Regions from separate parts of the Alteromonas sp. HB246098 genome, predicted to be linked through region 2. Evidence: predicted binding sites of a transcription regulator. Region 2 holds the regulator's gene; the other holds the start of a gene.
The links. The regulator FliA, encoded in region 2, starts transcription of late flagellar genes. The targets are predictions, from matches to a motif close to CTAAAGNTNNNNNNNNNNNNGCCGATA.
Positions count from the first base shown of each region.

Region 1 (7,065 bases), on a different contig from region 2:
AAGCCGTGCTCTTTGTACATTTCCTGTTGCGTACCTTGCAGAATAAAGCTATCAGGCAGACCTAACATTTTGACTGCCTTTAGTACGCCGTTTTGCTGCAAGTGTTCTAGTACGGCACTACCAGCTCCACCCATAATACAGCCGTCTTCTAACGTTATAAGGGCGCTGTGTTCACTGGCTGCTTTTAAAACGGCATCGCCATCTAGTGGTTTTATAAAGCGCATGTCGATAACCGTTGCATCAATAGCTTCTGCTGCTTCTAGTGCATAGGGCAATAAACAGCCGAAGTTCAAAATAGCAACGCTTTCAGATTTATCTTTAGAGGTTTCTCGACAGGTACGTGATTTACCTATTTCAAGTGCCGTCATCGCCTCATCTGGTGTAACCCCCATGCCTGCACCACGAGGGTAGCGCACTGCAGCTGGCTTTTGTAGCTTATGGCCTGTAAAGAGCATTTGACGACATTCATTTTCGTCTGACGGTGCCATAACGACCATATTTGGAATGCAGCGAAGGAAAGCAATATCAAACGCGCCTTGGTGAGTAGGGCCATCGGCGCCCACAATACCCGCTCTGTCTATAGCAAATAATACCGGCAAATCTTGTATTGCCACATCGTGGATAAGCTGATCGTATGCGCGCTGAAGGAACGATGAATAAATCGCAACAACCGCGTTCATACCATCTTTGGCAAGACCGGCACCAAAGGTCACAGCATGCTGTTCGGCAATGGCAACATCGAAGTACTGTTCGGGAAAACGCTGAGAAAACTCAACCATACCAGAACCTTCACGCATAGCAGGTGTCACAGCCATTAATTTTGGGTCTTGCGCGGCCATATCACATAGCCATTTTCCAAAAATAGCAGAGTAGGTTGGGGCAGAGGGCTTCGACTTTGGCAGAGCGTTATCTGCTGGGTTAAATTTTGGCACCGCGTGAAACTTAATTGGGTCTTCTTCAGCAACGGCATAGCCCTTACCTTTCTTTGTCACAACATGTAAAAGCTGAGGACCTTCAAAGTTACGCATATTGCGAAGGGTATCGACTACAGCGTTCACATCGTGACCATCGATAGGACCAATATAATTAAAGCCTAGTTCTTCAAATATGGTCCCTGGAACGACCATGCCTTTTAGGTGCTCTTCTGCACGGCTAGCGAACTCCTTAATAGGTGGTACATTGCTTAACAGCTTTTTGCCGCCATCCCGAATTGAATTGAAAAAATTACCCGTTAGCAAGCGGGCTAGGTGGCTGTTTAACGCCCCTACGTTTTCAGATATGGACATTTCGTTGTCGTTAAGTACAACCACCATATCTTTTTTGATGTCACCTGCGTGGTTAAGGGCTTCAAACGCCATACCTGCGGTCATTGCGCCATCGCCGATAACGGCAACCACTTTGCGATCTTCACTTTCTTTTTCTGCCGCTACGGCCATGCCCAGCGCCGCGCTAATCGATGTAGAAGAATGACCCACAGCAAAGGTGTCATAGTCGCTCTCAGGCGGCCACGGGAAAGGGTGCAGACCATTCTTTTGACGGATGGTACTCATGCGCTCTGCACGGCCAGTAAGAATCTTATGAGGATAGGCTTGATGCCCTACGTCCCACAATAAACGGTCAAAAGGTGTGTTGTACACATAATGTAACGCGACGGTCAGCTCTACTGTGCCTAAGCCCGAAGCGAAGTGACCACTTGTTTGGCTTACACTATTGAGTAAATACTCACGTAATTCATCGGCGAGCTCGCGTAATTTATCCTGGGGCAGTTGCCTCAATTTTTCAGGTGTTTGCGCAAGCGCAAGCGTTGGGTAATGTTGGAGATCTAAACTCATGTACTTATTATCTTTTTCAACATGGCGCGTGGCTAATGGTCGCGTTTTACCAAAAGCTCGCTAAACGCAATTAAACTGTCAGTATTGTAGGGTAAACGCGTCAATGCTTGAAGTGCATTATTGTGAAGCATTTCTAATTCTTGTTTAGCGCCAGCCATTCCAAGCTTGGCGGGAAACGTGTTTTTACCCAATGCTTCATCCGACCCTGCCGGTTTACCTAACTTCTCGCTGCTGCCTTCAACGTCTAAAATGTCGTCTTGAACTTGAAAAGCTAGCCCGATATTGGCGGCATAAGCCATTAAGTCAGTTTTAGTTTGTGGCAATAAGCCTTCACTGACAATAGCAACCATTTCAACACAGGCTTTTAGCAATGCTCCGGTTTTTAATCTATGGAGCTGTTTTAGTTCTTCTAACGAGATGGCCTCACCTGTACTGGCCAAATCAATTGCCTGGCCACCACACATTCCTACATATCCTGCACTTTTAGCAAGTACAGACAACAGTTGTCCGCGCTTGGTTTCGGCAAATACGCTTAAAGGAGCATCAGCTAGTACAGTAAATGCAAGAGATTGCAGAGCATCCCCCGCTAAAATAGCCGTAGCTTCATCGAAGGCGATATGACAAGTTGGCATTCCACGACGTAAATCATCATCGTCCATGGCTGGTAAATCGTCATGAACTAACGAGTAGGCGTGCACGCACTCAATAGCCATGCTTATAGCCATCTGATCTTTTTTAGGCACGTCTAGCGTGTTTCCTACAACCTGTACTAGTAGAGGACGCATACGCTTACCACCCGCAAGCAATGCGTGACGCATCGCATCTTTAAGGCGCGGTGCGTAATCGGGTAAATCATCAATTAAGGTAAGAAGGGATGCATCAGTTTGCTGTTTTACTTGCTGATGCAAAGCAGAAAAATTCATAGGTCGCCTGTAAGTTAAAAATGAACGTTTTACGGCTGTTCACTTTCAGGAAGAGTTTGAAGCGTTTCTTCGCCTTGTTCACTAAGCAGTATTTTTACTTTTTGCTCGGCGTTTTCAAGTGATTGCTGGCCTTGACGAGATAATGCTATACCTCGTTCAAATTTTTCCAGTGCTTTATCAAGCGGCAGATCACCGTTTTCCATTTCGTTAACGATAGCTTCTAGTTCTAATAAAGTTTCTTCAAAAGACGCTGATGCTTTTTCTGTCGTCATAAAAACACTCAATACATTGGCCAAAATACGTGTACCGCGCACATTAACCGAGGGCCGCACAAGGGTCAAATGGTTTGTCCGTATATCGCCTATATCACAGTAATATAGCTTTTTTTTCATGCAGTTGACCACGTTGAATATGAAGATATTGTGCTATATTCGAAATAAGTGACTACATTACTTTAAATAAACAAGTGTATGCGTGTTCTGATAGATAAGCGAACCCTATAAGCATGGTAGATAGATAGAAAACCTTTAAACAAGGTTTTTTAAAGTCACACTTAATAAAAAACAAATAAATATGATATTTTTCAATAATGTCGTTTTAGTATTTTTATCTGTTGCCGATAGAATATTTGTACATTAACAGCACTGACTGCGCATAAATGGGGAAGAGTGAGTGGATTTAGCAACCGTCATAGGTATGTTGGGCGCCATTGGTTTCATAGTTATGGCTATGATTCTAGGCGGCAGCTTAGGCATGTTCATCGACGTCCAATCGATATTGATCGTGTTTGGTGGGACTTTGTTTGTTGTCTTGTCACAATTTACTTTAGGTCAATTCTTCGGTGCGGGTAAGATTGCTGGTAAAGCATTCATGTTTAAGATTGAATCGCCAGAAGAGCTTATTGAGAAAATCGTAGAGATGGCGGATGCGGCGCGAAAAGGTGGCTTTTTGGCTTTAGAGGAAGCGGAAATCTCAAATGAGTTCATGCAAAAAGGCGTAGATATGCTGGTTGATGGCCACGATATTGAGGTGGTTAGAGAGACGCTTGCTAAAGATATTTCTATGACGTCAGAGCGACATGATTTCGGCGCCTCGTTTTTTAAAGGTATGGGCGATATTGCACCCGCCATGGGTATGATCGGCACCTTGATTGGTTTGGTTGCCATGCTATCGAACATGGATGACCCGAAAGCTATCGGCCCCGCGATGGCGGTAGCACTACTCACAACGCTTTATGGTGCCTTTTTCGCCAACGTTATCTGTTTGCCAATAGCATTCAAGCTGTCTGTGCGAGCGGGGGAAGAAAAGCTAAATCAGAGCCTTGTTCTAGATGGTATTGTCGGTATAGCTGACGGTCAAAACCCGCGAGTTATTGAAGGCGTATTGAAAAACTACCTGGCGGCGAGTAAACGCGGAAGCGCAGAGGAAGAGTAATGGCAGAAGAAGAATGCCCAAAATGCCCCCCCGAGGGGCTTCCAGCTTGGATGGGAACCTTCGCAGACTTGATGTCACTGCTAATGTGCTTCTTTGTACTTCTGCTTTCATTTTCAGAGATGGATGTACTTAAATTTAAGCAGATTGCGGGTTCGATGAAGTTCGCTTTCGGTGTACAAAACAAAATCGAAGTAAAAGATATTCCAAAGGGTACCAGTGTAATAGCTATGGAGTTTCGACCTGGTAAGCCTGATCCTACGCCAATTGAATCTATACAACAGCAAACCAACGAAATGACACAGCAGATGCTAGAGTTTCAGGCAGGAAACGAGGACTCGGCCGGCGGAAGGCAAAAGCAGCGTGGCGAACAACGCGGCGGTCAGTCTCAACAAACGGCTACTGAGTCATCTTCATCTGCTGAGCAAAGCACTGATCAATCTCAAATGGCTGAGTTGATGAAAAAGGTGGCCCAACAATTGGAAAAGCAAATTTTAGATGGCTCGGTTGAGATGGAGTCGCTGGGGCAACAGCTTACCATTCGTATTCGCGAGAATGGCTCCTTCTCAGCAGGGTCTGCTTTCTTGCAGCCACAATTTCAGCCCGTATTAAGAAAAATTGGTTCATTGTTAGCGGATGTGCCTGGTGAAATTGAGATTTCTGGCCATAGTGACGGACAGCATATTGCCAATGAGCTTTATCGCTCGAACTGGGATTTGTCGTCACAACGCGCCGTCGCGGTGGCCGAAGCCATGCGTACAGCACCTGGGTTTGATGAAAGCCGTATGTCTGTTGTAGGCAAAGCAGATACTAATCCTATTGTCGAAAATGCCACGACTGCAAGTGATAGAGCTAAGAATCGCCGAGTGGAGATTAATATTAACCAAGGTAAACCAATGATATCCAAACCTATATCAGTGGTAGACGATTAAGCGTTACTCCTTTGAAATGCAATATCCACAAAAAAACGGTGCCATATGGCACCGCTTTTTTGGTTTCAAATTGCTTACTGGATATTCACACAACAACGAGAATCAAACTCTAGCCAATTCCTCTCTGTATTGAGGTTTAGATATAACAAGTTGTACAGTACTTATAGTTCTTTCTAGAAAGCCACCTTCGCAGTATTTCAGGTAGTAGGTCCACATACGCATAAAGCGTTCGTCGTAACCATCATTTAATAATTCATCTTTCGCCGCGATAAATGCTTCATACCAGTGGTTAAGGGTTTTTGCATAGTCCACACCAATATCGTGTAAATCACGGATCATCATGTTCGTGTATTTTTTAAGATGGGCATTTAGCTGGTATTGCGATGGTAAAAAGCCACCCGGGAAAATGTATTTCTGTATGAAGTCTACGCTGTTTGAGTAGCTATCATAACGTCTATCGTCAATGGTTATCGACTGAAGCAACATAAGGCCGTCGTCTTTTAAAAGAGAAGCACATTTTTCGAAAAAGTTACCTAAATACTGTTTGCCAACCGCTTCAATCATTTCAATGGAAACCAGCTTGTCGTATTTACCGTCAAGTAGACGATAATCTTTTTTAAGTAACGTAATTTTACTTTCTAGACCTTCTCGTGCAATCCAGTCCTTTGCCCAAGCGTGCTGTTCTTCTGAAATGGTGGTTGTTGTTACGTTGCAGCCGTAATGTTTTGCCGCAAAAACAGCTAGGCCGCCCCAGCCAGTGCCTATTTCTAAAAGGTGGTCTGCTTCAGAAAGTTGTAATTTGTCACAAATGGCTTTTAATTTGTAATTCTGCGCGTCGTTTAACGTTGCATTTGCATCTGGGTATATTGCTGAAGAATACATCATTGTTGGATCAAGAAAGCGGGTGTAAAGCTTATTGCCCAAGTCATAATGCGCTTCAATGTTCTTTTTAGCTTGGTCTTTTGTGTTTCGACGCGCAAAATGTTGAATTTTATTGATAGGCATGGTCAGCCACTTGAACTTATTTTCCCACTCATCTAGGGTGGGTAAGTTCCGTGCGAAAATCCTTACTACGGCTGTTACATCGTCACTGTCCCATAACCCTTCCATGTACGCCTCGCCAGCCCCCACACTGCCGCCAAGTAACAACTGTCGATAGGCTTGCACATCTTTGATATTTACCGTAGCGCGCAGGTCGCTTTCGTCTGTGCCGAAACGCGCAACAACATCGCCGTTTTCTTGGATAGTTAAGCGTCCAAATGGAAGCTGATTTAAACACTTCAAAAATAGTGTTCTACAAGTTTTATCTACAAAAGAGACCTCTGAGGTGGTCAGTAGTACAGATTCACCGAAAGACATTGTTATTGTTCCTGACTCTTTTCTGGGTGTGTATATAGTGGCGTTCGTTTTAGCAATAGCTTAAGCGCGTGCCAATAAATTCCGGCCACGGTTTTTATTGTCATACTGGGTATACGTTTAAGTGCAGCAGATAGATTCGCATTATCTAAAGTAAATTTGGTCAAATTAATCCCAGCGCTAAATTCTTTGTCTTCTCTTACGCAATCCATCGCTAAAGAAAGTCTAGACGAAGGCTGGGAAATCGACCATTTATAGGTCATATCCATAGGGTTAAAAGGCGACACGTGAAAAGCCTTAGGCGTATCGGCTTGGCTGTCTAGGTTTACAAGATAGTGATGGCGCTCATTCCAAGGAGTATTGCTAACCTCGGCAAGCATATGGGTGTATTTACCCTCTGCGTTGCGAAGGTAATAAAAATTCACCGGGCTAAAATAAAGCCCCCACATGCGTAATTGGCCAAGCATAAAAACGTCGCCGCTTAGCGCCTTACCATCATTTAATTCGGTCATTCTTTGCAACACGGCTTGTTTCAAAGGAATAGAAGCGTCGCCTAAATAGTCTTCTCGCTTGAATCGAACTCGTGCTTTG
Region 1 covers NZ_JBTZUG010000002.1:427,479-434,543, forward strand. Annotated here, with positions in the region: gene dxs (1-deoxy-D-xylulose-5-phosphate synthase) at 1-1,832, opposite strand, end outside; gene ACYTPF_RS07795 (farnesyl diphosphate synthase) at 1,865-2,755, opposite strand; gene ACYTPF_RS07800 (exodeoxyribonuclease VII small subunit) at 2,785-3,027, opposite strand; gene pomA (flagellar motor protein PomA) at 3,428-4,189, shown strand; gene ACYTPF_RS07810 (flagellar motor protein MotB) at 4,189-5,118, shown strand; gene ACYTPF_RS07815 (class I SAM-dependent methyltransferase) at 5,221-6,477, opposite strand; gene ACYTPF_RS07820 (DUF1365 domain-containing protein) at 6,480-7,065, opposite strand, start outside.
Region 1: a site for FliA is predicted at 3,351-3,377, ahead of pomA (flagellar motor protein PomA). Genes of this name have one in related genera too.

Region 2 (7,065 bases):
GGAAAATCTGCAGGTAGTGGAGAAAGCACTTTTTGAAGTGCAACAGGTCCACCTGTGGACGCCCCAATAGCTAAACATCTGTACTGCTTACCCGTTGCCCTAACTGAGGAAACGGTAGGTTGCTTGTCGGCGCCTTTATGGCCTGAAAGTAAACCCGATGTTTTGAAAAAAGCCTGTTTGGGCGCATTATCAGGAAGTTTTCTCGTCTCCGCTGTGCGAAGAGATGGGCGCTTCAAGCCCAATCCTCTTCGCGCTATCAACCTAACTTTAGTACAAAGCAGTCGCGAAGCATCTTTTCTATCTTGAGCAATGTCTTCGAATTTTTTGGGTAAAAAATCTAGCGCGCCGGCTTCTAACGCATCAAGCGTTGCCTGAGCGCCATGATGCGTCAATGAAGAAAACATCAAAATAGGCGTAGGACGTTTATCCATAATAGCCTTCACCGCCGAAATACCATCCATGACAGGCATTTCAACGTCCATGGTTATTACATCGGGTTTTAGTGCTTCTGTTTTATCCAGTGCATCACGCCCGTTTCTCGCTTCCCCAACAACTTCAAGTTCTCTATCACCGTCGAGTATTTCTCTTACGCGACGGCGATAAAAGGTCGAGTCGTCCACGACTAGGACTTTAAAGACCATGGATTATCATTCCTGTTAATTCATCGCCTTACTTAATGGGTTTACGCGCGTACCGTTTTAGCAGGCTCGGAATATCTAAAATTAATGCAATACCACCGTCTGAGGTAATTGTAGCTCCCGCCATACCAGGCGTTCCTTGCAACAATGCATCCAGCGGTTTGATAACCACTTCTTCCTGGCCTATTAGCGCGTCTACGACAAACCCGACTTGCTGTGTACCAATTTGCACTACAACAACATGCCCCTTTTCTTTATTTATATTTTTAGGGCCTCGGATTAACCATTCGCCAAGGAAAAACAGAGGGATTGCTTTTGAACGAACTATCATTGTTAATTGACCATCGACCGTATTGGTCTTCTTGATGTCCATATTTATTATTTCGTTCACCGCACCTAATGGTAACGCAAAGGTCTGTTTTCCTACAACAATCATTAACGTAGGTAGAATCGCGAGCGTTAACGGCACCTTGATATCTAATCGTGTACCTTTTCCTAATTGCGAGTCAATATTGATGGTACCGTTGAGCTGGTTAATTTTGGTTTTAACCACGTCCATGCCCACACCACGACCTGAAATATCGCTGATTTCGGTTTTAGTAGAAAAGCCAGGTGCAAAGATAAGGTTGAACGCTTCAACATCAGACATGCGTGCTGCTGCATCTACATCCAATACGCCACGGCTAATTGCGATCTCTTTTAGCTTCTCGGCGTCCATACCTTTACCGTCGTCTTCGATAGTAAGAAGAATATGGTCGCCTTCTTGAGATGCTGATAGCTGAACTGTACCCATGCGAGGCTTACCTGCCGCAGCACGATCATCCGGCATTTCTATCCCGTGGTCGACAGAGTTTCTCACCAAATGCACTAGCGGGTCGGCCAATGCTTCAACCAAGTTTTTATCTAAGTCTGTCTCTTCACCTACAAGCTCTAAGGTAATTTCTTTCTTTAAGCTTCTAGCTAGGTCACGTACAACGCGAGGAAAGCGGCCAAACACTTTCTTGATAGGCTGCATGCGGGTTTTCATTACCGCACCTTGCAAGTCTCCCGTCACTACATCTAGGTTAGCAATGGCCTTTGACATGCTCTCGTCGTTGCTGTTGATCCCCAAACTTATCAGTCGGTTTCTAACGAGTACGAGTTCACCGACCATATTCATAATTTGGTCTAAACGCTTTGTGTCTACACGTACCGTTGTCTCAGCAGGTGGTGGAGCAGGAGCCCCTTTCTTATCATCTTTCTTGGCAGGTGCTTTAGGTGCAGCTGCTTTACTCGTTTTAGCTGGGCTTGCTGCACTAGGTGCGGGCTTCGCCTTAGGCGCAGCCGGGGCACTCGAAGCTTGCTTTGCTTTTTGAACAGCCTCGGTAGCCGCTTTGTCTACAGGAGGTTCAGGTGCCGCTGGAGCAGAGCCTTGTTTAGTTGGCCCTTGACCTGAGCCGTGAAGCTGATCAAGCAGAGCTTCAAATTCATCGTCGGTAATTTCTTCATCACCGGCACTACTTGCCGGAGCAGCTGCTGATGCTGGTTCTGCAGCACTTTTTTCGTCTCCACCAAACTGACCTTTTCCGTGCAGATCATCTAACAGTGCTTCGAACTCTTCATCAGTAATGTCATCACTGTCAGTGCTCGCCGCTGGTGCTGACGTTTGCGCAGGCTCCGTTTTGGCGGGTTTTGTATTGGTTGATGCAGCTTGTCCTGGAGCACCACCTCCATGAAGCTCATCAAGGAGAGCCTCAAACTCATCTTCGGTAATTTCTTCTATACCACCGCTACTTTCACTGGTATCTGACGCTGCTGGCACTGGTTCATCTATAACTAGTTCCGGCTCTTCTGCAACGACCTCGGGCTCAGCCGCGACAACTTCTGGCTCGGCGGCAGGCGCACTTGCACTGTCGAAAATGTTTTCATCTGGAGATTCTGGGCGACTGAGTTTGTGTAACAGGTCGACGAGGTGTGCATCGGCCGGCTCTAGCGGCTCTTGTGCTTTTACTCGTTCAAACATTTCAACTACCACATCAGTGGCTTGCAAAATGATATCCATTAACTCAGGCGTTAGCGTTCGTTGGCCATTGCGCATAACGTCAAAGACGTTTTCAGCACCGTGACAAATTTCAACTAACTCAGTAAGAGAAAGGAAGCCCGCTCCCCCTTTTACTGTGTGATAGCCGCGAAAAATTGCGTTAAGCAAATCCGCGTCTTCAGGATTGTTCTCAAGATCAACGAGCTGTTCTTGTAATTGTTCAAGTATCTCTCCAGCCTCAACCAGAAAGTCCTGTAATATTTCCTCGTCAACATCAAACGACATGCACCCGCTCCCCTAAAAACCTAAGCTAGACAGAAGATCATCTACATCATCTTGACCTGAAACGACGTCATCTCGTTTGTCAGCATCAATAATTGGGCCTTCTGCCTCTACACCATCAACCTTATCGGCCTTAACGCTGGAAGGTTTAGTTTGTTCTGCACCGTCCCGTTCGCCAAACATAGTAAGCATGTTTACAAGACTATCTTCGACTTCTTTAACCAAGTCGATAACGCGACGAATAACCTGTCCAGTCAAGTCTTGATAACCTTGTGCCATCAAAACTTCAGTAAGTAACTGTGTAAGTTTAGCCGACTGATTCGAACCGTCTTCCAACAATTCGTCTAAGTCTGCACATAAAACCTTAAACTCACCCAGCTCGATTTGGCGGTTCATCAGCTTTTTCCACTCTGGCATAACCTTTTCGATTCGCTCTGCGAGCAGTTCAGCGATGGGCATACTCGCCTCTACGGCATCCATAGTAGTATTAGCAGCTTTTTCGGTTTCTTCAATTACGTAGGTAAGGCGGGACTGAGCATCAGGGATATCGTCTGTAGCTAAATTTTTGATGCGGTCGTCTATTTGAAAGTTGTTTAATGCGTCGTGGAGTTGACGCGTCAACTTGCCTACTTCAGCGAATAGCTCAACGTTTTCTTTCATTGAGACGGCTTCAAGTAGTGCATTAGCTGAAGCCTTGTCACCTTCTTCAAGAAAAGTGACAAGCTGCTTTGCTTCTTCTAACGATATTGGAACGTTTACATTCGTTGACATCCAGTAAACCTCATTTATCTGGTGAGCGTCTGGATCAACCTAAACGTTCGAATATTTTATCTAATTTTTCTTTAAGCGTTGCCGCGGTAAAAGGTTTAACAACGTAACCATTTACACCCGCTTGGGCGGCAGCAACGATCTGTTCCTTCTTCGCTTCGGCGGTCACCATAAGTACTGGCAGATGCTTAAGTTTGTCATCGGCTCTAATTGCTCGGAGCAGATCTATACCCTGCATACCAGGCATGTTCCAATCAGTAACAACAAAGTCGAAATCGCCTTGTTGTAACATAGGTAATGCGGTGCTTCCGTCATCCGCTTCCTGGATATTGGCAAAACCCAAATCTTTAAGCAGGTTTTTGATGATTCGTCTCATGGTTGAAAAGTCATCGACCACGAGAATTTTCATGCTTTTGTCCAAAATAGCCTCCACTGAGGGGTTAATTGTTTTTAATTTCTATTCTTCGTCAGCTTGCCACGACTTCATTCGTGATTTGAGTTTTAACATGGCTTGACTATGAATTTGACTGACTCTCGACTCACTTACGTCGAGAACCTCGCCTATTTCTCTTAAGTTTAGTTCTTCATCATAGTAAAGTGAAAGAACAATCGCTTCTCGCTCGGGTAATGTCGTTATTGCATGGGCCAGCGCTTTTTGAAATGCGCCCTGCATTAAATCTTCTAACGGTGCATCACTGCCTCGACTTTGCTCGGTAGTGATCACATCTTCCGACACACCTAAATCTTCAATGCCCACCAGCTTCCCGGCATTTACTTCATTGAGCATCTGGTGATAATCCTGCAAGCTCACATTAAGCTTGTCAGCAATATCGGAATCTCGTGCGTCGCGCCCAGTTTCACTTTCTACCTGAGATATCGCTTCTGTTATTGCGCGACCATTTCGGTGAACAGAACGTGGCGTCCAATCACCTTTGCGTATTTCATCCAGCATGGCACCGCGAATGCGGATACCTGCGAAGGTTTCGAAGCTTGCGCCTTTTGACCCATCAAAGTTTCGAGCGGCCTCTAACAAACCAATCATGCCTGATTGGATAAGGTCATCAACAAGAACACTCGCAGGCAGGCGCGCCATCAAATGGTGCGCAATACGCTTAACCAGAGGCGCATGTCTTTCGACTAACTGCGATTTATCTGTTTGCTGTTGATAAGCGGCTGCCTTGCTGTTCAACGTTGACTTCCTACGGCTTTTTCTGCAACTAATTGTTCAATGAAAAATTCTAAGTGGCCACCAGGCTGCGCCGGAATAGGCCAAGTAAGCGCCCTGTTTGCTAGCTTGGTTATCGCTACGGCTGCAGGAGAGCCCGGAAAAGCATCTACAATAGCTGTTTGCTTACGCACTGCTTTGCGAATATTTTCGTCAAATGGCACCGTCGCCACTAATTCTAGTGCAACATCAAGAAAACGCCCTGTCACTTTACTTAATTTGCTAAATAATTCCTGACCTTCTCGCACATCGCGAACCATATTGGCCACAACTTTAAAGCGAAAAACACCGTGCTCACGGTTAAGGATTTTTATCAGCGCATACGCATCAGTTAGTGATGTTGGCTCATCGCAAACCACCACCATGATATCTTGGGAGGCTTTAGAAAAGCTTAATACCATATCTGAAATGCCAGCAGCGGTGTCGACTATTAATACGTCTATTTGAGAACGCAGCTCGCTAAACGCTCTTATTAAGCCAGCGTGCTGTGTGGGTGAGAGTTCCGCCATTGACTGCGTACCAGATGTGGCGGGAGCAATCTTAATACCGTGTGGGCCGGTTACTAAAACCTCGTCCAACGTGCACTCGCCAGAGAGTACGTGAGATAAGTTTTTCTCAACTCGCAGGCCTAACATCACATCTACGTTTGCAAGACCAAGGTCCGCGTCAAGAACCATTACCCGCTTGCCCTGCTTCGCCATGGCGATAGCAGTGTTAAGTGTAATGTTTGTTTTACCTACGCCACCTTTACCACCAGTGACGGCGATTACTTTGATTAACCGTGATTGCTTCATTTTTCTTAAGCTACTCGCTTGATCGTCAATCATACTGCTTATGCTGTTTTAATTGCGTTGTTACCACTAGTATGATTCAAACCGTACTTTTTATAAAGCTTTGCAGCAGCGGAAACCAAAGATTTCGCTTCTGCAATCTTAATGTCTTCAGGCACTTTTTGACCATCGGTGACATAACTAACCGGTAGTTGGTATTCAACCGCTGCACTAAGTACCTCTCCTAAAGAGTAGCACTCATCTAACTTTGTGAAAATACAGCCACTTAGTTCAATATCGTCATAGGCTTGAATGATTCTCTGCAAAGCCGGATATTGCGTATTGGCTTGCGCTACCAAATATTTTTTAACTTTTGGCATTTGGCCATTGTCGAACTGCTTAATTTGCTTAATTAATCGACTATCACGCTGACTAAAACCTGCTGTATCAATCAATACTAGTCGCTTATGACGAAGTTGGAACAATAAATCTGCAAGTTCTTCACTAGTTTGCGCTTTTCGCACAGTACAGCCAATAATTTTTCCGTATGTCGCTAGTTGCTCATAGGCTGCAATTCTATACGTATCAATAGTAATCATAGCCACCGACTCTGCACCATATTTCTGCGCGTAGCGGGCGGCCAACTTTGCAACTGTGGTTGTTTTACCTGTACCAGTAGGCCCAACTAATGCAACGGCACCTTGTGAGCTAAGTATATCGTTTCCGGTAACATTTATGCGATTAGCCAATAGGTTAAGAAGATATACCCACGCGTCACGTTCGTTGTAATGAGCCGGTGTATAGCTAATCAGCTGTGTTGCTAGTGCACTACTCAGCCCCATATCAGTTAATCGCGTGACCAGATATTGATGAACAGGTTTTTGACGCTTGTTCTTCGCTTCCATTAAGTCAGCAACTTGATACTGCAATACGTCGCGAAGTGAAGCTAACTCTTCTTTGATTTGAGCTAGTTCAGCTGACTGGGATACAGGTGTTTCACCGATACTTGACGCTTGGTGCTCAGGAAAAGTCTCTTGCTCGACAACATCTTGAGCTGGCGATTGTGTTCCAAGGTCGTCGATAAACGCTTCTGAAAAATCTAAGTGAGAGGCAATTTCGTTGGCGTGCTTAGCGTTCGCTGACATTGGCTGTGTTGGTTGTGCAGAACTGCTTGCAACTGGGTTTCCACCATGCTGCTTTTCCAGCAACGCTTTTAAGCTGTCAGGACCGTCATCGCCAATAATTTCACTTAAGCTAGGCACAGCCTTTTGGCCAGGTGTTTTTGCCGCGGCTTGTGGTGCCGCCTTAGGCGTGAAAAGCTTAGCTTCAGGCTCTTTGTCGTAGGCTGCTACAAGCTCGATG
Region 2 covers NZ_JBTZUG010000001.1:1,099,182-1,106,246, forward strand. Annotated here, with positions in the region: gene ACYTPF_RS04725 (protein-glutamate methylesterase/protein-glutamine glutaminase) at 1-641, opposite strand, end outside; gene ACYTPF_RS04730 (chemotaxis protein CheA) at 670-2,943, opposite strand; gene ACYTPF_RS04735 (protein phosphatase CheZ) at 2,956-3,711, opposite strand; gene cheY (chemotaxis response regulator CheY) at 3,746-4,129, opposite strand; gene ACYTPF_RS04745 (RNA polymerase sigma factor FliA) at 4,166-4,897, opposite strand; gene ACYTPF_RS04750 (MinD/ParA family protein) at 4,894-5,760, opposite strand; gene flhF (flagellar biosynthesis protein FlhF) at 5,766-7,065, opposite strand, start outside.